Regions from separate parts of the Sorangium sp. So ce327 genome, predicted to be linked through region 1. Evidence: riboswitches for the same ligand, from Rfam matches in the RefSeq annotation. Region 1 holds a riboswitch; each other region holds the start of a gene.
What was found. A riboswitch is a leader RNA that binds a small molecule or an ion and turns the genes downstream of it on or off. The one in region 1 is predicted to bind cobalamin.
Positions count from the first base shown of each region.

Region 2: it holds a riboswitch for cobalamin, as region 1 does, so the genes downstream of both, WME95_RS21870 (TonB-dependent receptor) here and WME95_RS01440 (energy-coupling factor ABC transporter permease) in region 1, are expected to answer to the same signal.
Region 3: it holds a riboswitch for cobalamin, as region 1 does, so the genes downstream of both, WME95_RS21855 (ribonucleoside-diphosphate reductase subunit alpha) here and WME95_RS01440 (energy-coupling factor ABC transporter permease) in region 1, are expected to answer to the same signal.

Region 1 is NZ_CP150330.1:377,387-384,937, forward strand. Features, by position in the region: gene WME95_RS01420 (CbiX/SirB N-terminal domain-containing protein) at 1-147, opposite strand, end outside; gene WME95_RS01425 (energy-coupling factor ABC transporter ATP-binding protein) at 123-944, opposite strand; gene WME95_RS01430 (CbiQ family ECF transporter T component) at 941-1,690, opposite strand; gene WME95_RS01435 (hypothetical protein) at 1,680-2,021, opposite strand; gene WME95_RS01440 (energy-coupling factor ABC transporter permease) at 2,018-2,731, opposite strand; cobalamin riboswitch at 2,830-3,039, opposite strand; gene WME95_RS01445 (enoyl-CoA hydratase/isomerase family protein) at 4,210-5,037, opposite strand; gene WME95_RS01450 (3-hydroxyacyl-CoA dehydrogenase family protein) at 5,582-6,472, opposite strand; gene WME95_RS01455 (tetratricopeptide repeat protein) at 6,790-7,551, shown strand, end outside.
Region 2 is NZ_CP150330.1:5,820,002-5,827,552, reverse strand. Features, by position in the region: gene WME95_RS21890 (siderophore-interacting protein) at 1-339, opposite strand, end outside; gene WME95_RS21885 (isochorismatase family protein) at 386-1,384, opposite strand; gene WME95_RS21880 ((2,3-dihydroxybenzoyl)adenylate synthase) at 1,480-3,150, opposite strand; gene dhbC (isochorismate synthase DhbC) at 3,147-4,415, opposite strand; cobalamin riboswitch at 4,658-4,884, shown strand; gene WME95_RS21870 (TonB-dependent receptor) at 5,043-7,121, shown strand; gene WME95_RS21865 (hypothetical protein) at 7,115-7,551, shown strand, end outside.
Region 3 is NZ_CP150330.1:5,811,096-5,818,646, reverse strand. Features, by position in the region: gene WME95_RS21860 (ribonucleotide-diphosphate reductase subunit beta) at 1-432, opposite strand, end outside; gene WME95_RS21855 (ribonucleoside-diphosphate reductase subunit alpha) at 492-2,954, opposite strand; cobalamin riboswitch at 3,207-3,414, opposite strand; gene WME95_RS21850 (NAD-dependent protein deacetylase) at 3,542-4,408, shown strand; gene WME95_RS21845 (prolyl hydroxylase family protein) at 4,443-5,018, opposite strand; gene WME95_RS21840 (helix-turn-helix domain-containing protein) at 5,142-7,551, shown strand, end outside.

The DNA of each region.
Region 1 (7,551 bases):
GTGAGGCGTCGCGAGCTCGATGTAGCCGTGCTGCACGGCGATCTCGGGCCGCGCCGCGGCGTAATCGGCCACGATCGCCTCGAACTCGGCGTTCGACGCGGCGTCGCGGCTGCCGTGGCCGATCAGCAGGAGACCGTCGTCATGCACGCGAGCGCCTCCTCCAGGGTGAGCGGGAGGCCCGCGCCGCCCCGCGGCGGCAGAGGGCTCATCCGGGTCCAGAGCTCGGCGACCCACGGCCGCCGCATCCGCGCCCGCGCGAGGAGCTCCCCCCGCGCGAACACCTCCCGCGGCGGCCCGTCCGCGAGGACCTGGCCGTCGCCCAGCAAGACAGCGCGCGAGGCGAAGAGCGGCACGAGATCCACCGCGTGGGTCGCGGTGACCAGCGTGGTCCCCTGCTGCTCGGAGAGCGCGCGCAGCGTCTGGCACAGGGCGAGCTCGCCTTCCGGGTCGAGCCCCGCGGTCGGCTCGTCGAGCAGCAGCACCCGCGGCCGCATCGCCAGCATCCCGGCGATGCACGCGCGCTTGCGCTCGCCGAAGCTCAGCGCCTCGATGGCCCGGTCGGCGAGGTGGGCGATCTGCACGGCGGCGAGCGCCGCCTCGGCGCGGCGGCGCGCCTCGGGCGCGGGCAGGCCGAGGTTTCGCGGGCCGAACAGGACGTCGTCGAGGAGCGTCGCGCCGAGCAGCTGGTCGTCCGGGTCCTGGAGCACGAGCGCGGCGCCCGCGGCGACGGCGTCCGAGGGCGAGCCCACGCGGCGGCCCGCGATCTCGACGTCGCCGCCGGGCGCCGGGAGCAGCCCGACGAGCGTCCGGAGCAGCGCTGTCTTGCCGGCGCCGTTGCCGCCGAGCACCGCCACGGACTCGCCCTCGCCGACGTCGAGGCGCACGTCGCGCAGCACGGGCTCGCCGCGCCGGTAGCCGAGCCGGGGGGCGCGCAGCGCGATCATCCGGCCTCTCCCGCGGCGACGCTGAGCCCGAGGGCCGCGAGGGCGGCGGCGGCGAACGCGACGTTCGCGGCGGGCGCGCTCGTCCTTCGGTCGGCGACGGGGAGCTTCCCCTGGTAGCCGCGGAGCTGCATCGCGAGCGCGGCGCTCTCGGAGCGCTCGAGCGTCCGGAGCGCCACGACGCCCGCGACGGCGCCGGCCGAGCGCGCGGCGGCCCCGGGGCGGGTGAACCCGCCGCGGAGCGCGGCGGCGCTCCACGCGCTGTCGGCCGCGCGCTGGAGCACGCCGGCGAAGCGTCGGGTCAGCGCGAGCAGCTCGACGAGGGCCGCGGGGACGCCGAGCCCGGCGAGCGCCGCCTCGATCTCGGCGGGCGCTGCGGCGCCGGCGAGCCACCGGAGCACGGCGGCCGCCGCGAGGACGCGCGCGCCGATGGCCGCGGCGCGGCGGGCCCCCTCGGCCGTGATCGCGTCGACGGGGAACGGCGCGCCGGGGAGGAGCGGCGCTCCCGGCGTGAGCGCGAGCGCGAGCGCCGCCGCGACCGCTCCGATCCACGCGGCGGGCGCGGCGGCGCGGAGGACGGCGCGCGCCGGCGTGCCCTGGAGGCGGAGGGCCGCGCACGCGAGGAGGAGCAGCGCGGCCGGCGTGACGGGCGAGCGCGCGCCCGCGGCGACGCAGCACGCCGCCACGGCGGCCCCGAGGCGGAGCCGGGCGTCCACGTCGCGGAGCCGCGGGGGCGGGTCAGTCCGCACGGAGGCCTTGGCCGCCGGCCTTGACCGCGGGCGCGCCCGCGCGCTCGACGAAGAGCACGCGCGAGAAATAGCCGAGGGCGAAGCCGGCGAGGAGCCCGGCCCAGAGGAACGCGAAGAGCAGGAGGTCGCCCTCGAGGCCCGCGAACAGCGGCCCCGTGTCGTGGCGCCCTGCGTCCTCGGCGACGCGGCGCACCACGGCCTCGTCGACGCCGTCCCAGGACGCATTGCCGCAGGCGGCGAGCCAGAGGGAAGCGGCGAGCCGGAGCGCTGCCGCGCACGCGCGCCGCGCGAGCGGCGCTGGCAGCGGGCGCTGTCCGAGCCGCCGCGTCACGACGCCCCCGGGGCGAGCCGGACGACCTGGAGCCGGTCCAGGATGTCGGGCCGCCGGGCGCGCAGGAAGGCGAGCGCCCCCGCGGTCATGACGCCCTCGAGCAAGCCGAGCGGCAGCTGGGTGGGGACGAAGGCCAGGGCGACGCCCGTGAACATGGACGTCACCGACCCCTCGCCCGAGAGCCCGAGCGCGAGCGCGAGCGCCGTGGTGGCGTAGGTTGCCCAGTCCGACGTCACGCCCGCCAGGAACCCCGCGACCCAGAGGTTCGCGCCGCAGCGCCGCGCGAGGTGGAAGGCGAAATATCCGGTGAAGGCGCCCGCGATGCCCATCGACGCGACGTCGGCGCCGAGCGTGGTGAGGCCGCCGTGCGCGAGGAAGAGGGCCTGGATAAGGAGCGCCACCACGGTGACGAGGACGGTCATCCAGGGGCCGATGAGCACCGCCGCGAGCCCTGTGCCGCACGGGTGGGAGCAGGTCCCGGCGGTCGGCACCGGCACGGGCATGCACGAGATCGCGAAGACGGCGGCCGCGATGAGGCCGACGAACGGCTTGTAGAAGGCGTCCTGCTCGGTGCGGCGCCGGAGAAGGTGGAGGGCGATCGCGACGAAGGGCAGGGCGAGCGCGTTCCAGAAGGCGCACCAGCCGAGCGGCAGGACGCCTTCCGCGAGGTGCATCGCGGCCGCGGGCCGGGGCGCGAGGAGCGTCCCCAGGGACACGGCGGCGATCGACAATGCGCGGCCGTGAAGACCGATTTCGGCGCTCCGGGTGAAGTCCGCACCCGAACGCCACGAAGACGTGCGCAAGCTGCACCTCGTGGGAGGCTCGGGTAGGTCTCCCGGCTCATGGGTTCAGGGAGCTGATCGAGCTCCCAGCGCTGCGTCCACCTTCCCAGGCCTCTTCCTAAATGAGGCCCAGTGGTCTTCGGAGGCAGCTCCCCACTCACGGTGGCGGGACCGCGCCGGTTTTGCACCGGCTTCCCTGTTATGCCCCGGAGGGCACCCGAGGAATGGATTGTCAGGCCGGTGCTCGGTAATCCCGTTTCGTGCCCGGCGTCAAGGACGTCGCGCCCCGATCGCGGAGGAGGCGCTTCGCGGAGGAGGCGCTCAGCGGGCGCTGCATCTGGCATGGCGTGTCGGACGAGCTCCCCGTCGAGCGCGGGCCAGCTCCGCCTCGCGCGCGGTGCCCCGCGCGTCGGCCCACGTATCCAGGCGGCGCGATCACGCGAGCCGGGCGCGTACCGGGGTGCGGACCCCGGGCGCGCGGACCGGGCGAACCCGGGTGCGTCGACCGGGGTCGAGCTTCCGCCTTGCGCGCTCCGGCCCGCCACGCGCCCTCGTCCGCGGCGTTGGTGCGGCGGTGATGCCTGCCGCTGGTGGACGCCTCGCCCTCGCGGGCACTGCCGGGGCGCACGAAGCCATCACTGCCGAGGCGCGCCGCGCGCCCGTCGGTGCCCCCATCGAGCAGACATGGGCGCGCCGACGAGCGATCGAGGCCCTGTGATGCGATGGCCGAGGCCGAGAAATTGACCCAGACGCATCACGCGAAGAGTCGTCGAGCACACGTCTTGAATTATGTCCCCCTTAGATAAAACCTGTTTACTTTGTCGCCGTGCGGGTGCAGCGCCTGTCGCGGGCTGCGCCTGAGCGGGGTCTCTCGTGCGCTTGAATACAAGGCGCCGGCGCGTTCTTTCCGCAGTGTGCTTTGTTCGTCCGGGCTCTTTACTCGGGAGCAGGCGTCCGGTGTACGGCCTGCTGCCTCGTGGCATCTCTTATTGAAGAGATGAGGGATTTCGTGTTCGCTCGTCTCGGAATGCACGGCGAACGCTGCGCTGTGCGCTGTCTCCGGTGGAGGGGTATGCCCGGCTCGAACGTGAATTCCCGCTGCGCTTGTGTGTGTGGGTTGCGCGCCCGCCTGGCCGCCTTCGTGTCTGGAGCGCTCTGCTCGCTCGGCGTGCAGTCATTGCACTTTGTTATCGACAACGCGCTTGCGGATGCCACAATCTGACTACCGCATGCGCACCGGCGCGGACCCCCCAGCCCGGAGCGCATGCGGTCTTTTTTCTTCGCACCGTGGCGGACGTTCAAGACTCCGGCGCGGTGTCCCTGCCGCGGTCATTCTGGGCCCCCCTCCAGCGTGATGCGCGGTATTTTTTTTGCCGTCGAGCGCGCGGTTCGCGCCTCCCGAGCCTTCACTTGCCCGTGAATGTGGCCTGCGATTTCGCCAGGAACGCTTTCATTCCGAGCTGTTGATCTTCGCTGCCGAAGAGCGCGGCGAATGCCTGGGCTTCCAGCTCGTTGGCGGCGGCGAGGTCGAGGCTCTCGCCGCGCAGGAGGACGCGTTTGGCGGCGGCGACGGCGAGCGGCCCGCGTGAGGCGATCTTGAGGGCGGTCTCGCGGGCGCGCGCGAGGAGCTCGGTCGCCGGGAAGACGGCGTTGACGAGCCCGATCGACAGCGCCTGCTGGGCGGTGATCATGTCTCCTGAATAGACGAGCTCGCGCGCGCGTCCTGGCCCGACCCGTCGCAGCAGCCGCTGGGTCCCGCCGAACCCCGGGATGACGCCCAGGTTCACCTCGGGCTGGCCGAGCTTGGCGCCTTCGGCGGCGTAGATGAAGTCGCATGCGAGGGCGAGCTCGCAGCCGCCGCCCAGCGCGAAGCCGTTGACGGCGGCGATCACGGGGAAGGGGGCAGTCTCGATGAGCTCGGCGAGCCGGTGGCCTGCGTCGGCGAACCGTTTCGCGGCGATGCTGTTCATGGCCGCCATCTCCGCGATGTCGGCGCCGGCGACGAACGCCTTGCCGGCGCCGGTCAGCACCGCCGCGCGGACCTCGTTGCCGTCGGCGGGCGCGAGGAGGTCGCGGAAGGCCGTGGTGAGCTCGCCGAGGACGGCGGGGTTCAGGGCGTTGAGTTTGTCGGGCCGCTGGATGGTCACGATGGCGACGTGATCCGCGCGCTCGACGGCGACGAACTGGAGCGTACCGCGAGCAGGGGCCCCCGGCTGCTGTTCTTGAGCGGTCATGGAGCGTGGTTAGCAGCGCCCCGCGCCGGGGGGAAGCGTCTGCCGCGGGCCGGGGAGGGCGTCATTCCGTGTCCTCACGGGCCTGCTATGCTGAGCCCGTGGACGAGCCGACGAGCGAGCGATTTCCGGAGGAGTCTCGCACCTGTTCCGGGACATGGCCCGTCGCTCGATGATCCGAACTCACCGCTTGAGTGCGGGTGCGCGACGTGACGGTCCTGTCGCGAGCCCGCGTGCGATCGTGGTGAGTCGAGCAGACCGCCCGTCCTCCGACCCGCACACCCGTGTTCGCCTCGCGCGTATCCCGCCGCCGCTCCCCCGTCATCATCCCCCCTGGAGAGAGCCAGGGAGGGAGGGGGTGCCGCGCGGGGGGCCGGCGGGGTAGGGCCCCACGAACCCGAGCGCCGGCCCGCTCCGTGCGACGCCCTTTCAGATCGGCCCCGCCGTTCAGCCGGCCACGGCCCCCCAAAAGGCGCGAGTTCGTGGGAGGGGCCCCCGCCGGCCCCCCGCGCGGCGCCCCCTCCCTCCCTGGCTCCGCAGCAGCCGCCTACACCGCCCGCCCGCTCTTCTGCCCCTTCTCGTCGTACACGTAGAACCCCCGCCCGCTCTTCTTCCCGTACCACCCCGCCGCCACCAGGTTCCGGAGCAACGTGGCCGCCCGGTACTTCGAGTCCCCGAACTCCCGGTGCAGCACCTCCGCGATCGACAGCACCGTATCGAGCCCGATCAGGTCGGCGAGCTCGAGCGGCCCCATCGGGTGGTTCAGCCCGAGCCGCGCCCCCGCGTCGATGTCCTCCGGCGTGGACAGCCCCTCCTGGAGCGCGAAGCACGCCTCGTTGAGGAAGGGGATCAGCATCCGGTTCACGATGAACCCGGGCTGGTCCTTCGAGGTGATCACCGTCTTGCCGAGCCCAACCGAGAGCGCCCGGACGGCCTCGTACGTCGCGTCCGACGTCTGGACCCCACGGACGAGCTCGACGAGCTTCATCAGCGGCACCGGGTTCATGAAGTGCATCCCGATGACCAGCTCAGGCCGGCCGGTCGCCGCCGCCAGCCGCGTGATCGAGATCGACGACGTGTTCGACGCCAGGATCGCCCCCTTCGGCAGCGCCGCGTCGGCGAGCTTGAAGATCCCGCTCTTCACCTCGAAGCTCTCGGTCACCGCCTCCACGGCCAGGTCGACCCCGGCCAGGCCCGACATCCCGTCGGCCACCGCGACCCGGCCGAGGAGCGCCTCCCGCGCCTCCGCGGCCAGCTTGCCCTTCTCCACCTGCTTCGCGAGAATGGCGGCGATCTGGGCCTTGCCCGACTCCGCCAGCGCCCTCGAGACGTCGCACAGGACCACCTCGAGGCCCGCGGCCGCGGCGACCTGGGCGATGCCTCGCCCCATCTGGCCCGCGCCGATCACCCCGAAGCGCTTGATCGTCGTAGCTTCCATGCCCGCGGTTGATAGCCGAAGCCGAGAGCGCGGTGAACCGCCCTCGGCCGCGGCCTGACGGCCCGCCCGCTCGGACGTCCACGCGCCACAGGAGCAGAAGCGCGCGAAAGCTCCGGCCGACCTTCCAGGCCCGCGGGGGCGAGGAACCTTGAAACCGTGTCGTCCGCCCGGCTATCTTCGCCCGGCCCGTGAACGGACCGGACCGAATTCGCGAGGTCCGCGGAGAGACGATGAGCGTTGAGACGATTCGGATGGCCCTTGGGCGTCTGCAGGATGAGCCCGAAAACGAGGCAGCCTGGAACGAGCTCGCGGAGGCCGTGACTGCTCCGAACAACGGCGCGGGCCCCGGGGACGTCGAGCGCCTGCTCGGCGCGGCGCGCGGGCGGCACGAGCAGCGGAAGGAATGGCAGGCCGTGGCCCGCCTCCTCGAGCTGGAGATCGCCCTCGCCGCAGGCAGCGCCGTCGAGCCCGCGATGCAGGCCGAGCTCGCCCGCGTCTACCACGAGGAGCTCATCGACGTCGACCGCGCGGCGGCCGCGTACAAGCGGCTGCTCGAGCTGCGCCCCGACGACGACGCCGCGGCCGAGGCGCTCGAGACCGACGCCTCGAAGCGCGAGCGGTGGCGCGACCTCGTGGACCGGTACGTGGCCGAGGCCGAGGGCGCGACCGACGGCGCCTTCAAGAGCGCGCTCTACACGAGCGCGGCCGACATCGGCTACCGCTACGGCCGCGCCGAGCTCGGCGCCAGGGTGGCCGAGCTCATCGAGCTCGCCCTCATGCTCGACCCGAAGAACCTCCGCGCGGCCAACCTCGCCGAGATCGCCTTCTCCTCCGCGGGGGACTGGGACGCCGTCGTCCGCGTCCAGTCGCTCGTCAAGGCCGAGGCCCAGCTCAAGGAGGACCGCATCGCGGCGGCCCTCCGCGCCGCGCGCACCACCAAGGCCCGCTTGAACGATCCGGCCCGCGCGGTCGGGGCGTACGAGGAGCTGCTCGACCTCTCGCCCGGCCAGCCCGAGGCGCTCTCGTTCCTGACCGAGGCCTACTCCGCCGCCGGCGACTGGGATCGCCTCGTCGCCCTC
Region 2 (7,551 bases), 5.4 Mb from region 1:
GCCGTCGTCCCCGTGCAGGACGAAGTCCACGTCCAGCTCGCCGGCCTGCGCGTCGTACCTGCGCACCGAGTACGTGCGCGTGATCGGCCGCCGCGGCACCGGAGGCCAGACGGGGCCGTCCGGGCCCAGCGTGGGCAGCTCCGGCGCCGCCTGGTCGCCGCGCGGGAAGAAGACCTTGATGTGCGCGCCGCCGGAGCGCGCGGGGAACCCCGCGATCGCCTCGCCGCCCAGCGTGATCCGCCGCATGCGGGGGGAGATCGCGGTCGTGCGCAGCACCTCGAGGAGGCGCGGCGGGGTGCGCGCCACCGTCCTGGGTGGGGACGTCGCGACCTGATTCATGGTGACCTGTGCCATGGGGAAGCCGTCGTGGGGCAAGCTCGGCCGGTCAGCGGGCGGCTTCCTGGAGGGGCGCCTCCGCGCGGTGCCGGGGCGCTGGCCTCGCCTCGCGCGGCAGCCGGGTCGACAGGAGCTCCCACCAGTGCCCGAGCGTCGGCAGCTCGGCGAGGTCCACGAACGCGACGTCGATCCCCGCGGCGCGCCACTGCTCGACGAGCGTCATGAGCCGTATCGAGTCGAGCCCCAGATCGAGGATGTTGTCGCGATCGGAGATCGCCGAGGGGAGCTGGTCGAGGACCTCGGCGACGTCGCCGCGCAGACGCTCGACCCACGGCGCCCGGTCCTGCGTCGCGCTGAGCGGCGCCTGCGCCGGCGCCGCCGCGTCGCGCTGCGGGGCGCTCGTCCGCTCGCGGGGCGCGAGCGCGGCCAGGACGTCGCTCGTCGGCAGCGCGACGCCGCACCGCTGCGCCACGTAGGCGATGGCCATGTCGTGCTGCTGCCGGGAGAAATCGGCGGTCGCGTCGGTCACGAGGAACGGCTGGACGTCGTTCATGAACGCCTCGCACGCGGTCAGCAGGCACCCGATGTGCGCGTACACGCCGCACACGATCAGCTGATCGCGGCCCCACCGGCGCATGAGATCCAGGAGCTCCGTTCGCTGGAAGGCGCTGTACCGCCACTTGGTGAGCACGGTGTCGGCGCTTCCCGGCGCGAGCTCGCGCACGATCTCGTGTTTGTCGGGCTGCTGCGTCAGCCCGGGCCCCCAGAGATCCGTCAGCAGACCGCGCTGGGCCCTCGTCTGCTCGGCGGGCTGCTTCGTGTAGACGACCGGGATCCCGCTCGCCGCGCACCGCTCCCGGAGCAGGCGGGCATGGGCGATCAGCTCGACCATCGGGGACGCGCTCGCGTCGTAGAAGCCGAGGAAATACTCCTGCATATCGTGGATCAAGAGGACGGAGCGCCCCGGGTCCGGCCGCCATGACACCCGGCTCTCCGGGAGCTCGTCGGCTCGTGGCATGCGATAGGTCTGGATGCGGGGGATGGCCATGATCGTTCCTCTCTTCTCTCTCTTCTGGTCGCAGCGCTCCTGTCGATGGAACGGGCCGCGGGCGTCGCTGCGCCGCCTGGGCCCGCGCTGTCCTCTCAGGCGCGCGCGCCCTGCGCGAGCCTGTCGGCGATCCACCGGCGGAGCGCCTTCTTGTCCACCTTGCCGACGCTCGTCGTCGGGAGGGCGTCGAGCCACTCGATGCGATCGGGCACCTTGAACTGGGCGACGCCGCGCTCGCGCAGGAAGGCGCTGATCTCCCTCGCCGGCGGCGGTTGCCCGCGGGCCACGAGGAACGCGCACGATCGCTCGCCGAGGTGCGAGTCCGGCATGGCGACGAGCGCCGCGTCGCGCACCGCCGGATGCGCGAGGACGTGGTTCTCGACCTCCTCGGCCGCGATCTTCTCGCCGCCGCGGTTGATCTGATCCTTGGCGCGGCCCTCCACGACGAGGTAGCCCTCTCGGGTCCGCCGCACGAGATCGCCCGTGCGGTAGAAGCCGTCGCGCGTGAACGCCTTCTCGTTGTGCGCGTCGGCCCTGTAATAGCCGCGGATCGTGTAGGGCCCCCGCGTGAGCAGGTGACCGACCTGCCCGGGCTCGACGTCGCGGTCGTCGTCGTCCACGACGCGGACCTCGTCGTGGGGCGAGATGGGCCGCCCCTGCGTCTCGAGCGCGATCGCGTCGGGGTCGTCGAGGCGGGTGTAGTTGACGAGCCCCTCCGCCATCCCGAACACCTGCTGCACCTTGCAGCCCAGGGTCGGCCCCACGCGGCGCGCGACCTCCGTGGAGAGCCTGGCGCCGCCGACCTGGAGCACCTTCAAGCTCGACAGGTCGTGCCGCGCCGTCCGGGCCGACTCCACCCAGACCGAGGCCAGCGGCGGCACGAGCGCGGTCAGCGTGACCCGCTCCCGCTCGATCCACGGGAACGCCTCGTCCGGGCTGGGGCGGCGGCAGAGCACAACGCGGCCGCCGGCGTGGAGCACGCCCAGGCTCCCGGGTGAGCTGAGCGTGAAGTTGTGCGCGACGGGGAGGACGGCCAGGTAGACGCTGCCCTCGTCGAGCCCGCAGATCTCCGCGCTGGCCCGCACGCTGTAGAGGTAGTCGTCGTGCGTCCGCGGGATGAGCTTCGGTACGCCGGTGCTCCCGCCGGACAGCTGGAAGAAGGCGACGTCCCCCGCGGCGGGCTCCGGGAGCTCCACGGGCTCCCGATCCAGGGCGGAGAGCGCTGTGTGCTCGCCCGGCTCGCCGGCCACGAGCACGTGCCGCAAGGTCCTGACGTCGCGCCGGATCTGGCTCGCCAGCGCGCGGTAATCGAACCCGCCGTCCCGGTCGGCGATGACGTACGCGACCGCCTCGGTGTGCTCGCAGAAATACGCGATCTCGGCGCGCCGGTGCGCGGGCAGGGCCAGCACGGGGAGCGCCCCGAGCCGGAACAGCGCGAAGCACACCTCGAAGAACTCCGCGATGTTCGGGAGCTGGACGACGACGCGATCCCCCGGCCGGAGCCCGAGGTGCAGCAGGCCCCCGGCGAGGCGATCGGCGCGCCGATCGAGCTCCCCGTAGCTCAGCCGGCGATCGCCGCTGACGAGCGCGATCCGATCCGGGTGCCGCGCGGCCCGCTCGCGGAGCAGGTGCCCGAAGGTCTCGCCGCGCCAGTAGCCGGCGCGCCTGTAGAGATCGGCCATCTCGGCCGGCCACGGAGTCCAGCCGTCGAGCGCCTGCGGTCGCGCCTCCGCGGGCGCCTGCCGGCTCTCCTCCGGAGCGATCATGCCCTCTCCGGCGCCTGGTTGAGGCCGAGCGCGTTCAGCATGGTCCCGAGCTTGGCGGTGGTCTCGGCGAGCTCGTGCTCGCCGTTCGAGCCGATGACGATGCCGGCCCCGGCATAGAGGCGGAGCGCCCGGCCGGCGACGTCGGCGCAGCGGATGACGACCGCCCACTCGCCGTCGCCGCTCGCGTCGGACCAGCCCACGAGCCCCGTGAAGAACCCGCGATCGAACCGCTCGATCGCCCCGATGGCCTCGCGGGCGCGGTCCGTGGGGTATCCGCACACGGCGGGGGTCGGGTGCAGCGCGGTGGCCAGCTTCATCGAGGAGATCGAGAGATCGCGCAGCTCCCCGGTGAGCCGGCTCGACAGGTGCCACAGCGTCGGGGTCTGCGTGAGCGAGGGCTCGTCGGGGACGCTCAGGCGCCGGCAGAACGGCCGGAGCGCGGCGGCGACGGCGTCGACGACGATCGCGTGCTCGTGCCGGTCCTTCTCGGACGCGAGCAGGGCGATCGCCCGCCGGCGGTCCTCGTCGGGGTCGGGGCTGCGGACCGCGGAGCCGGCGAGCGGATTGGCGATCACCCGGAGCCCGGAGCGGGACAGGAGCAGCTCCGGGCTCGCGCCGATGAGCGTCCGCGCGCGCGAGGTCGAGACGCCGCGCTCGGAGCTGGAGAGCCCCGCCGTGGGATCCGAGAGGTTGGCGGCGAAGGTGTAGCCGTTCCGGTTCTGCTGCGAGAGGCGCTGGAGGACGAGGCGGAGATCGACCGGCTCTCGCAGGACCATCTCCAGCATCCTGGAGAGGACCACCTTGCTCAGCGCCTCGGACCGCATCAGGCCCACCGCCGTCTCGACGCCGCGCACGTAGTCGCGGGGCTCGGGGACCTGGCGCAGCTCCTGGATGGTGATCGGCAGGTGCGACCGCGGCGATTCCGACGTGGGGTTGAGCGGGCCCGCGCTCTGGATCGCCCTCGGCACGATGAGGTGCGCCGGCGACGTGCTGTTGAACGGCACCGCGCCGACCACCATGGGGAAGCCCTGGCCGGCGCCGGCCCTCGACGCCGACGCGAGCACCCTCGTGACGCGGTCCGCGAGGCGATCGCCCTGATCCGCGCCGTTCGGCTCGAGGATCATGTCGTGTACGCCCTGCGCGAGGAGCGTGCGTGTCGGCGACGCGAAGAAGAACGCCGACTCAGGGGTGTATTGCTTCAACAGCTGCCCTGCGTTCACCGCGGGCAGCCCGACAGAGGCCGGTATCGAGATGGAACTCGTCACATTCAGCTCCGATGGGCGTCGAGAGCCACGTGGGCTCAGGTCATCGGGCGCTGGACGTCAGGTCTCGGGCCGCTCGTCTCTAACAACTGATAAAGAAAATCAGTTTCAAGTAACTCATGGCACGCGCGTGCAAGACTGTCAAGGGACTCCCGATTCTGTCTCGGGTGTGCGTCGCCGGTGGGCTCGCGGACGGGGCGCTCCGGGCCTTCGCTTCAGCGTTGACATCCTGCGTGGCGGGTGCGACGAGTCGCCCCGCCATCGGTGCTCGTCCGGCCATCCCCTGGCGAGCTGAAAAGGGAACCCGGTGAGAATCCGGGACTGCCCCCGCAGCGGTGAACGGGAACGACCATCACCAAGAAGCACTGGGCATGCACCAGAGCAGCCCGGGAAGCGGTGATGTGTAGGAGAGCGACCGGCGACGGCCGCAGCGCCCGTGAGTCCGAAGACCTGCCGAAGGTGCGCGCGCCGGTGCTCTGGCGCGCGCTGACCTGAGCCTTCGAGGGGAAGGCGTCCAGGCTCTCGACCACCTCGCTCGCGCGCGGTGCCGTGGCCCGTCACCAGCCCCCTCGCTTCGGCTCTCAGCTCACCCGGAGCAGCGCTGGGTCGACGCGGGCAGGCGGCGCGTGAATGGTTGATTCCTCTGATCGTCGGTCGCGTCGGCGCCAGAGCGCCGGCGCGGCGTGCTGGCTCTCGCTCGCCGCCTGCAGCGCCGTGGCAGCCTCGCCTGCCGCCCGCGCCGACGATCCGCGCAGGCCGGAGACCGAGCAGGGGGGTGATCCCGCTGCCGCTCCGCCGGGTGCAGACCCGCTGGAGGTGCGCGTCGAGGGGGATCGCCTGCGCGCGCCCGCGCCGCCCAAGGACAGGTCCGTCGCGGGATCGGTGCTGGGCCGCGAGCGCCTCACCGGCGCGGGGCTCGGGGCGGCGGACGTGCTCCGCACGCAGCCGGGCGTCCTCATCATCGAGTCGGGCGGCTTCGGCGGGCCGGCGACAGCGGCCCTCCGGGGGGCGACCGCCACGCAGACGCCGGTGTACCTCGCCGGCGTCCGCCTGAACGACGACGTCGTGGGGACGGCGGACCTCTCCCTCGTGCCCCTCTGGCTCATCGAGCGCATCGAGATCTACCGCGGCCACGCGCCCATCGAGGCCGACCGCCTCGGCCCCGGCGGCGCGATCTTCTTCGAGCCGCGGCGGCCTTCCCGGACGACGGCCGGCGTGGGCGCCATGGCGGGCTCGCTCGGCGCGCGGCGCGGGTGGGCGTTCGCCGGCGCCAGCGCGGGCCCGGTGAGCGCGATCGTCGGGGTGAGCGCCGAGGCCGCGGAGAACCGCTACACGTTCGTCAACGATGGCGGGACGCTCTTCGACGAGAGCGACGACACCGTGGAGCGCCGGCAGAACGCCGACGTGCGCACGATCGACGCGTGGGCGCTCGCGCGCGTCGAGCTCGGCGGCGGCGCGATCGTCGACGTGATCGCGAACGGCACAGGCCGCGAGCAGGGCGTGCCGAGGCTCGCGCTCCTGCCGTCCCGCGAGGCGCGGGGGGAGTCGCGGCGCGCGCTGACGTCCGTCGCGGCGCGGGTGCCGTTCGGCGGAGAGGCGCAGCACACGCTCGAGGCGCGCACCTCGTTCATCGAGGCGCGGTCGGAGGTCCACGACCCCCTCTTCGAGCTCGCGCTGCAGACGCCTGAGCTCCGCCTCGCCGGCCGCCGCCTGGAGCAGACGCTCGGGGCAACGCTCTCCTTCGCCGACCGGCTCCGGGTGCGGCCCGTGCTCTCGGTCGCGCGCGAGGGCATCTCACGCGCGCCGGACGACGTCCCGCTCGCGCGGTCGCGGCGCTCGTTCGCGCGCGGCGCCGTCACCGCGGAGGCGCGCCTCGGCGAGGGGCTCGCGCTGCACGCCCTCGCGAGCGGGGAGTGCCACGCCACCGGCGCGGACCGGGAGCGCCCTTGCGACGTGCTCGTCCCGACCGGGCGGGTCGGCGTGGAGGCGGGGAGCGACAGGCTCCGGCTCCTCGCGACCGTGGGCCGCTACGTCCGCGTCCCGACGCTCGGCGAGGTGTACGGCGTCTCCGGCGTCGTCCACGGCAACGCGGCGCTCGAGCCGGAGTCGGGCGCCACGATCGAGGCCGGGATCCGGGCGCAGACGGGGCGCGGCGCCGTGCTGCGCGGCGCCTTCCTCGACGTGTTCGCGTTCGGGAGCGCGGTCTCCGGGCTCGTCGCGTACGAGAAGTCCGGTCAGGGCTACGTGAGCCCGTACAACGTCGGCCGCGCCCGCGTCGTGGGCGCGGAGCTGCTGGCCGGGGTCGAGGTGACCCCGTTCCTCCGCGCCGAGATCGCGGCGACGCTGCTCGATCCGCGGGACACGACGCCGGGGCGGACGACCAGGAACGACCTCCTCCCGTTCCGCTCGCGCCTCGTCGTCGCGCCGCGCCTGCACGCCGAGTGGAAGCGCCCGGGCGGCGCCGTGTTCTCGGGCGCGTCGGGCGAGATCCGGGCCGTGTACCAGTCGAGCCGGTACGCCGATCCCGCCGGGCTCGGCGTGATCGCGGAGCAAGCGACCCTCGACCTCGACGCGGAGGCGAGGTGGCTCGGCGGGCACCTCGCGGTGAGAGGTCGCGTCGCGGACCTCCTGGACGCGCGGCGCACGGATGTCGTCGGGTTTCCGCTCCCGGGGCGGAGCGTGTTTTTCACACTGGAGTCAACATGGTGAAGATCAGTCTGTTTGCGTTCGCGATCTCGATTCCGATCCTCGGGTGCAACGTGGATTCGCCGCCGCCGTCGACGGGCGGCGTCCACGGCGGCGGCGACGGCGACGCGTGTGAGGGCGGCGTGGTCATCGTGACGAGCGACTACCAGTCGACGAACATCGCTGTGTCGGAGCTCGACGGGACCACCCTGTCGCCCTCCTTCGTGTCGAGCGGCGCGGCGAAGCCGGGGCTCAGCCTCGCGCTGTCCGGCGACGTCGACGTCCCGAGGGCGGCGCCGCCGTCCGGCCGCGTGGTCCTGCTCGATCGGTTCGGCACGAACGTGATCACCTGGATGGATCTCGAGACCGCCGCGGTCCTCGCGCAGCTCCCGGTCGGGCAGGGGTTCGAGTCGAACCCTCAGGACTACATCGAGGTGGGGGCGGACCGCGCGCT
Region 3 (7,551 bases), 5.4 Mb from region 1:
CTCGGCGCGCGACTCCAGCCGCCCGAGCGACTCGACGGAATCGAGCCACCGCATGCAGAAATCGGCCTTCTGCCGGATCGAGGGGATGTTCTCGACGGCCGCGAAGGCGCGGTGACGGTCCTCGGGATCGGGGATGTACGTGTCGAGGAGCGTCAGATAGAACTGGACGTGGAGCGCCTCTTCGTAGAGCTGCCGTGACAGGTACATCCGCGCCTCCGGGGCGTTGATGTGCCTGTACAGGTTGAGCACGAGGTTGTTCGCCACGATGGAGTCCCCCGTGGCGAAGAACGCGACGAGGCGCTGCACGAGGTGCCGCTCCGCGTCGGTCATCTTCCGCAGGTCGCCCACGTCCGTGGAGAAGTCGACCTCCTCCACGGTCCACGTGTTCTTGATGGCGGAGCGGTACATCTCGAAGAAGGCCGGATAGGCCATCGGGCGCAGGGTGAGGCACTGGCCCGGATCGAGGAGGCGCGCGGGGCGGCTGACGCGGCTCACTGGCAGGCCTCGCAGGCCTCGGGGTTCTCGAGCGCGCACGCCACGTCCGCGGCCGCCTTCGCCGGCGCCGCCTCCACGGTCGCCTTGGTGATGCGCGTCGCGGGGCGCGATCGCAGGTAGTACGTCGTCTTGAGCCCCTTCTTCCATGCGTGGAAGTACATGCTCGAGAGCTGACCGATGGTGGGGTTCTCGATGAAGAGGTTCAGCGACTGGCTCTGATCGATGAAGGCCCCGCGATCCGCGGCCATGTCGATGAGCGAGCGCATCGGGATCTCCCACGCCGTCCGGTACACGGCGCGGAGCTGCTCGGGCAGCTCGTCCATGCCCTGGACCGAGCCCTCCGCGAGCTTGAGCCGGGCGCGCGCCGCGTCGTTCCAGGCGCCGAGCCGCTTGAGCTCCGCGACGAGGTAGCGGTTCATCTGCAGGAAGTCCCCCGAGAGCGTCTCGCGCTTGAAGAGGTTGGACACCTGCGGCTCGATGCACTCGTAGCAGCCCGCGATCGACGCGATGGTGGCCGTCGGCGCGATGGCGACGAGCAGCGAGTTCCTGAGCCCCTCGGCCTGGACGCGCGCGCGGAGCCCCTCCCAGCGCGCCGCGTCCTCCGGGACGGCGCCCCACGCGTCGAACTGGAGCTCTCCGCGCGCGGCGCGCGTCTCGTCGAACGCCGGGTGCGGCCCCTTCTCCGCCGCGAGGTCCGCGGACGTCGAGAGCGCGTGGTAATACACCTCCTCCGAGATCCGCCTGGAGAGCTCCCGCGCCGCCGGGGCGTCGAAGGGCAGGCGCATCTGGAAGAACACGTCCTGCAGGCCCATGAGCCCGAGCCCGACGGGCCGCCAGCGGAGGTTCGATCGCCTCGTCGAGGGGATGGGGTAGTAGTTGAGGTCGATGACGCGGTCGAGCTGGCGGACCGCGGTCCGCACCGTGCACGCGAGCTTCTCGAAGTCGAACGCGATCGCGCCGTCCGCCAGCGTGACCGTGTGGCGAGCGAGGTTGATCGAGCCCAGGTTGCAGACGGCCGACTCCTCGTTCGAGGTCACCTCCAGGATCTCGGTGCAGAGGTTCGAGAGGTGGACTACCCGGCCCGGCAGCGCCGTCTGGTTGCAGGCGCGGTTCGACTTGTCCTTGAACGTCATCCAGCCGTTGCCTGTCTGCGCGAGCGTGCGCATCATCCGCGCGTAGAGCTCGCGGGCCTTCATCGTCTTCTTGGCGAGGCCTGCCCGCTCGGCCTCGACGTACCGACGATCGAACTCCTCACCGTAGAGATCGGGGAGATCGCGCACGTCCTTCGGGTCGAACAGGCTCCATTCGCCGTCGGCCTCGACCCGCTTCATGAAGAGATCCGGGACCCAGCTCGCGAGGTTCAGGTTGTGCGTGCGCGCGGCCTCGTCGCCCGTGTTGTCGCGCAGCGAGAGGAACTCCTCGACGTCGGCGTGCCACGGCTCGAGGTAGACGCAGCAGGCGCCCTTGCGCTTGCCGCCCTGGTTCACGGCCGCGACGGACGCGTCGAGCGTCTTGAGCCACGGCACGATCCCGCTGGAGTGCCCGTTGGTGCTCTCGATGAGCGAGCCGCGCGAGCGCACCCGGTGGTAGGCGAGCCCGATGCCGCCCGAGAACTTCGAGAGCATCGCGACGTCGGTGTAGCGCTGGTAGATGGTCTCGAGGTGATCGTCCGGCGAGTCGAGCAGAAAGCAGCTCGAGAGCTGCTCGTGGCTCGTCCCGGAGTTGAACATCGTCGGTGAGCTCGGCAGGTAATCGAGCGACGAGAAGAGCCGGTAGAGCTCGATCGCCTGCGCCGCCGTCTCGGAGAGCGCGCACGCGATGCGCAGGAAGAACTGCTGCGGCGTCTCGATGACGAGGCGCGTCTCGGGGTGCTTCAGCAGGTAGCGGTCGTAGAGGGTCCGCAGGCCGAAGTACTCGAGCTCGTGATCGCGCCTCGGCTCGATGGCGTCGTTCAGCTTGCGGGCGTTCTGCGCCACGAAGCCGTGGAGCCGATCGTTGATGAGGCCCAGCCGCCGCCCCACGGCGATGGACTGCGAGAAGGCGTGGATCTCCTGATTGCGGACTTCCTTGTCGATGTACGTGGCGAGCAGGCGCGCCGCGAGCTTCGCGTACTGGGGCTCATCCGCGATGAGCGACGCCGCCGTCTGGATGGAGAGCTGGTCGAGCTCGCGCGTCGTCGCGCCGTCGTAGAGGCCGCTGATGGTCTTCGTCGCGACGCGGAGCGCGTCCACGTCGGACAGGGCCGCGCAAGAGCGGCTCACCGCCCGGACGATCTTGTTGACGTCCACGGGCTCGCTGGACCCGTTCCTCTTCTTCACCCGCATCGTCGTGTGCGGGGGCGCCTCCTCCGCGCCGGCGCTCGTCATGGCGGGCGCATCAGGTGCGTGGAGTGCGTGGCGTGCGTGGAGCGCGCGCAACGGCGCCGCGCCGTTGCTCTTCATCAACGGTTCGTTCAGCATGGCATCCTCCTCGTGCTCGTTCCGAGCGGTCCCGGACCGCTCGCGTCGATGCCGCGAGAGCGAAGAGGCCAGCCGATGCGCACGGGTGCGCCAGGCTCTTTGGAGGAGCCCTCGGACCGACCGCTCGCCCCCGCGGGCGAAAGGAAGACAGCGCGGGAGGGGGTCGGAACCGGGACAAGCGCGAGAGTCTGCGCCAGCTCGGACCTACCCGCCTCCCTCGAGGCTTCCAGGTCAAACCGGCGCCGGATGTCTCCCCAGCGCAGGATGTTGGCAGGTCTTCGGGCTCACGAGCGCTCCGGCTCTCGCCGGATTCCTACGGTCCACCGCTTCCCAGCCCGAGGGCCAGTGCTCGTCGTGGAGATCGTTCTCGCTTACCGCTGCGGGGCAGCCCCGGATTCACACCGGGTTCCCTTTTGAGCCCCGGGCCGAAGCCCGAGGCACCAACACGGGCACTACATATGGTGGTGCAGTGAGCCGGTCAAGCGAGATGTTGTGGGGGAGCTCCGTTGCTCGGTTGCTTGCGTGGTTACGCGGTCGACACACGCTGGCCTGGCGGTGCCCGCCGTGGCGGGCCACAACCCGGGCCTATGCCGCTCAGCGAAGCGCGTACGGCCGATCCGCTCGACGACCTCGTCGCGCTCCTGCGCGGCAAGCGGATCGTGGCGCTGACGGGCGCGGGGTGCAGCACCGAGTCCGGCATCCCCGATTATCGAGGGCCCGAGACGCGGCGCCGCGCGCGGAACCCGATCCAGGGGCGGGAGTTCTCCCGCTCGGCCGAGATCCGGCAGCGCTACTGGGCGCGCGCCGTGATCGGCTGGGAGCGTTTCTCCAGGGCCGAGCCGAACCCTGCCCACCGCGCCCTCGCGCGGCTGGAGCAGGCGGGGCAGCTCGATGGCCTCATCACGCAGAACGTCGACGGGCTCCACCAGGCCGCGGGCAGCCGCCGCGTCATCGAGCTGCACGGGACGCTCTCCGAGGTCGCCTGCCTCGCGTGCGGCGCGATGGAGCGGCGCGCCGCCCTCCAGGAGCGGCTCCTCGCCCAGAACCCCGGCTGGCTGCGCCTCGCGGCCGACGTCGCCCCCGACGGCGACGCCGACCTGCCCGCCGAGCACGTGGCGGGCTTCCGTGCGCCGCCGTGCCTCCGCTGCGAGGGGCCGCTCAAGCCGCGCGTCGTCTTCTTCGGCGAGAACGTGGCCCGGCCGATCGTCGACGCGGCGTTCGCGCTCGTGGACGCGGCGGACGCGCTCCTCGTCGTCGGCTCGTCGCTGGCGGTCTTCTCGGGCTACCGCTTCGTGCTGCGCGCCGCGCAGCGAGGCATCCCGATCGCCATGATCAACCTCGGCTCCGCGCGCGGCGAGGAGCTCGGCGCGCTGAAGATCGAGGCCCGCGCCGGCGAGGTGCTGCCGCGCCTCGCCGAGGCGCTCGGCGCCGGCGCGACCGCGGCGCCGCGCTGAGGCGCCGAGCGCCGGCGCACGCGCGGCGCTGGCATCACCCGCGCCGGTACATCACGTCGCTGCGGAGGACGTACTTGCTCCCCCGTGTCACGGCGGCGCCGCGGTGGAGCCGGCGGTGCTCGAACAGGAGCGCCATCCCGCGCCGCGGGGCGATGCTGCGGCCGCCCCAGAAATCGGTCGTGCCGCCCTCGAAGTCGTCGTTCAGGTAGACCATCGCGGTGAACAGGCTCCGCTCGCCGTCGGATCGCACGAACGACCCGTCGCCGTGCCAGTTGAAATATTCGCCCTCGGTGTAGCGATAGTAGCGGAAGCGCTCGTTCAGCCCGACGGCGCGGTGGAGGCCGAAGCTCGGCGGCATCCAGGGCGCGAGCCGCTCCCAGAGGTTCGCGGCGAGGCCCGGATCGTCGATCATGACGCGGCCGTTCCTGCGCACCTCGAGGTTGATCACCTCGCCGCCCCCGATCGGCGCCTGCTCGAAGCCTCGCGCCTCGGCGAGCGCGATGAAGCCCTCGCACTCCTCGGGCGACAGGACGTTCGTCACCGTGAAGATGCGGAGATCGTCGGTGTAGTCGGTGCACTGGGCGGTCCGTTCGGCGTGCAGGGTGCTCATGCGTGAAGCGTGGGTCCGGGCGGACCGGATCCGGAAGGGCGGGACCCGGGCAGGACCGGGCAGGACCGGGCAGCGCGGTGGACAGGAGAGCGCCGCATCGCCGATGATCGAGCGCTCGCACCGATGGCACGGGTCTCCAGGGCGGGCCGCAGCGCGGAGCCCGCGGTCCGCTTCAACCACACGCTCCTCCAGCGGGCGCGGCTCGATCTCGACCTGACGCAGGAGCAGGTCGCCGCGTCGATCGGCGTCGACGTGCGGACCTACCGCCGCTACGAGTCGGGCGCCGTCAACGATCCGCGGCTCGGCTTCTCGGTCCGGAGCCCGTCCCGGCGGCGCATCATCGAGCGGCTCGGCGCCGAGCTCGGGCTCGCCGAGGCGGAGCTGCTCGTCGTCGAGGCCGAGGCCGATGCCGCGCCGGCGGATCGCGCCGCAGAGGGAGCGGGTGCGGCGAGCCAGGCCGTGGAGGCGCCCGACGAGGCGGGGGAGGCGCTCGCGGGGGAGGAGAGGGCGCCCGCCGGGGCGGGGAGGGCGCCCGACGAGGAGGCAGGCGAGAAGGCGCCCGCCGGCGCGCCCGCGCCGTCGCAGGGAGCCGCCCCGGCGTGGCGCCCGCTGCACGCGCACACGCTCCAGCGAGCGCGGCACTTCGTCGGGCGCGCCGAGATCGTCGATCGGCTCGCCGCGTGGGCCGACGGCTCGCCGCCGTCCCCCCGGGTGATCGCGCTCCTCGGCGTCGGCGGGGCGGGCAAGACCGCGATCGCCGAGCGCTTCCTCCAGGGGCTCGGCGACGCCCCGCGGCCCGGCGGGGTGCTCGTCTGGAGCTTCTACGACGACCCCAGGACCGAGGCGTTCCTCGACCAGGCGGCGGCCTACTTCGCGCCGGGCGCGGGCGCCTCGGGCCCGGCGGCGCCGCGGCCTCAGGCGGCGCCCGGAGAGCAGCTCGCGCGGCTGAAGGAGGCGCTGGGGCAGGGGCCGCCGCACCTGCTCGTGCTCGACGGGCTCGAGACCGTGCAGGCCGAGGGGGGCGCAGGGCGCGCGCACGGCGAGCTCCACGACGCGCTCCTCCGGCGGCTGCTCTGCGCGATCGCGTCCGGGCTCGGCGGCGCGCGGGCGCTCGTCACGTCGCGCTTCGCGCTCGCGGATCTGTCCGCCTGGGCCGAGGGCGGGCTCGCGACGATCCGGCCCGAGCCGCTCTGCGAGGGCGACGCCGCGTCGCTCCTGCGCCGCTGGGGCATCCGCGGCGACGACGGCGCCCTCGGGGCGCTGTTCGAGACGACGGGAGGGCACGCGCTCTCGGTCGCCGTCGTCGGCTCCTACGTGGGCGCGTTCCTCGGCGGCGACGCGGGGCGGCTCTCCGCGGCGCAGGCGGCGCACCTCGCCGAGGCCGAGCAGGACGACGTCCTCGCCCGCCGCCTGAGCTCGGTGCTGTCGGCCTACGCGCGCGCGCTGCCGCCGGGCGAGCGGGACCTGCTCGCGCGCCTCTCGGTGTTCCCCGGCGGCGCGGGCGAGGAGGCGCTGCTCCAGCTGATCCGGGCCGGCGGCGAGATCGCGGGCGCCATGGCGGGGTGGGGCGCCGCGGAGCTCGCGCGCGGGCTCGCCCGGCTCGAGCGGCTGGGGCTCGTGTTCGCGGCGCGCCCGGGCGAGCGCTGCTACTCGACGCACCCCTTCGTGCGGCAGCACTTCAAGTCGCTGCTCGGCGTGCCACCGGAGCGCGTCCACGCCGCGGGGAGCGCCGCGCCGCCGCGCCTCGACGAGGCGCCGCGCCGGGCGCCGCGGGAACGCGAGGCCGTCGACGCGTACGAGGCCATCCTCACCGAGCTGCTCGGCGCCGGGCGCGCGGGCGAGGCGTACGACATCTACGCGCTCGCCCTCGGCGGCTTCGCGCACCTCGGGCTCAAGCTCGGCGACATGGCCCGCGGCGCCCGCATCCTGCGCGCGTTCGCCGGCGGCGACGACCCCCGCGGCATGCCGGCCTCGCTGCCCGCGCGGGTGCGCGCGTCGCTCGCGTACGACGCGGGGCTCTACGCGGGCGCGCTCGGGGATCTCGCGTTCGCCTGCGCCTGCTACGAGGCGCACAACGAGATCGCCGGGGCGCTCGCCGACCCGGCCCCGATCGCGACCGGCCTGCGCACGCTCGCGTACACGGAGCGGCTGCGGGGCGACCTGACCGGCGCGCGCCGCCTGCTCGAGCGGTCGGCCGAGATCGCCGGCGGCGCCGCGGGGAGCGCCCGTCGCGCCGCGGCCCACGTGGACCAAGTCCACGCCGTGCGCGCGCTGGCGCTGCTCGCCGCGGTGCTGCACGACCTCGGCGAGGTCGACGCGGCGGGCGAGCGCTTCGCGCGCCTGCGGGCGCTGGGCGACGCGCCGGTGGCGCGCCGCGCGCTCTGGGAGGCGGAGCACGCGCTCGCGCTCGGGCGCCGCGGCGAGGCGCGCGAGGCCACGGAGCGGAACATCGCCGAGTGCAGGCGGAGGGGATGGGAGGGGCACGTCGCGCACGGCCACACGCTGCTCGGCCTCGCGCTGCTGGACGGCGGCG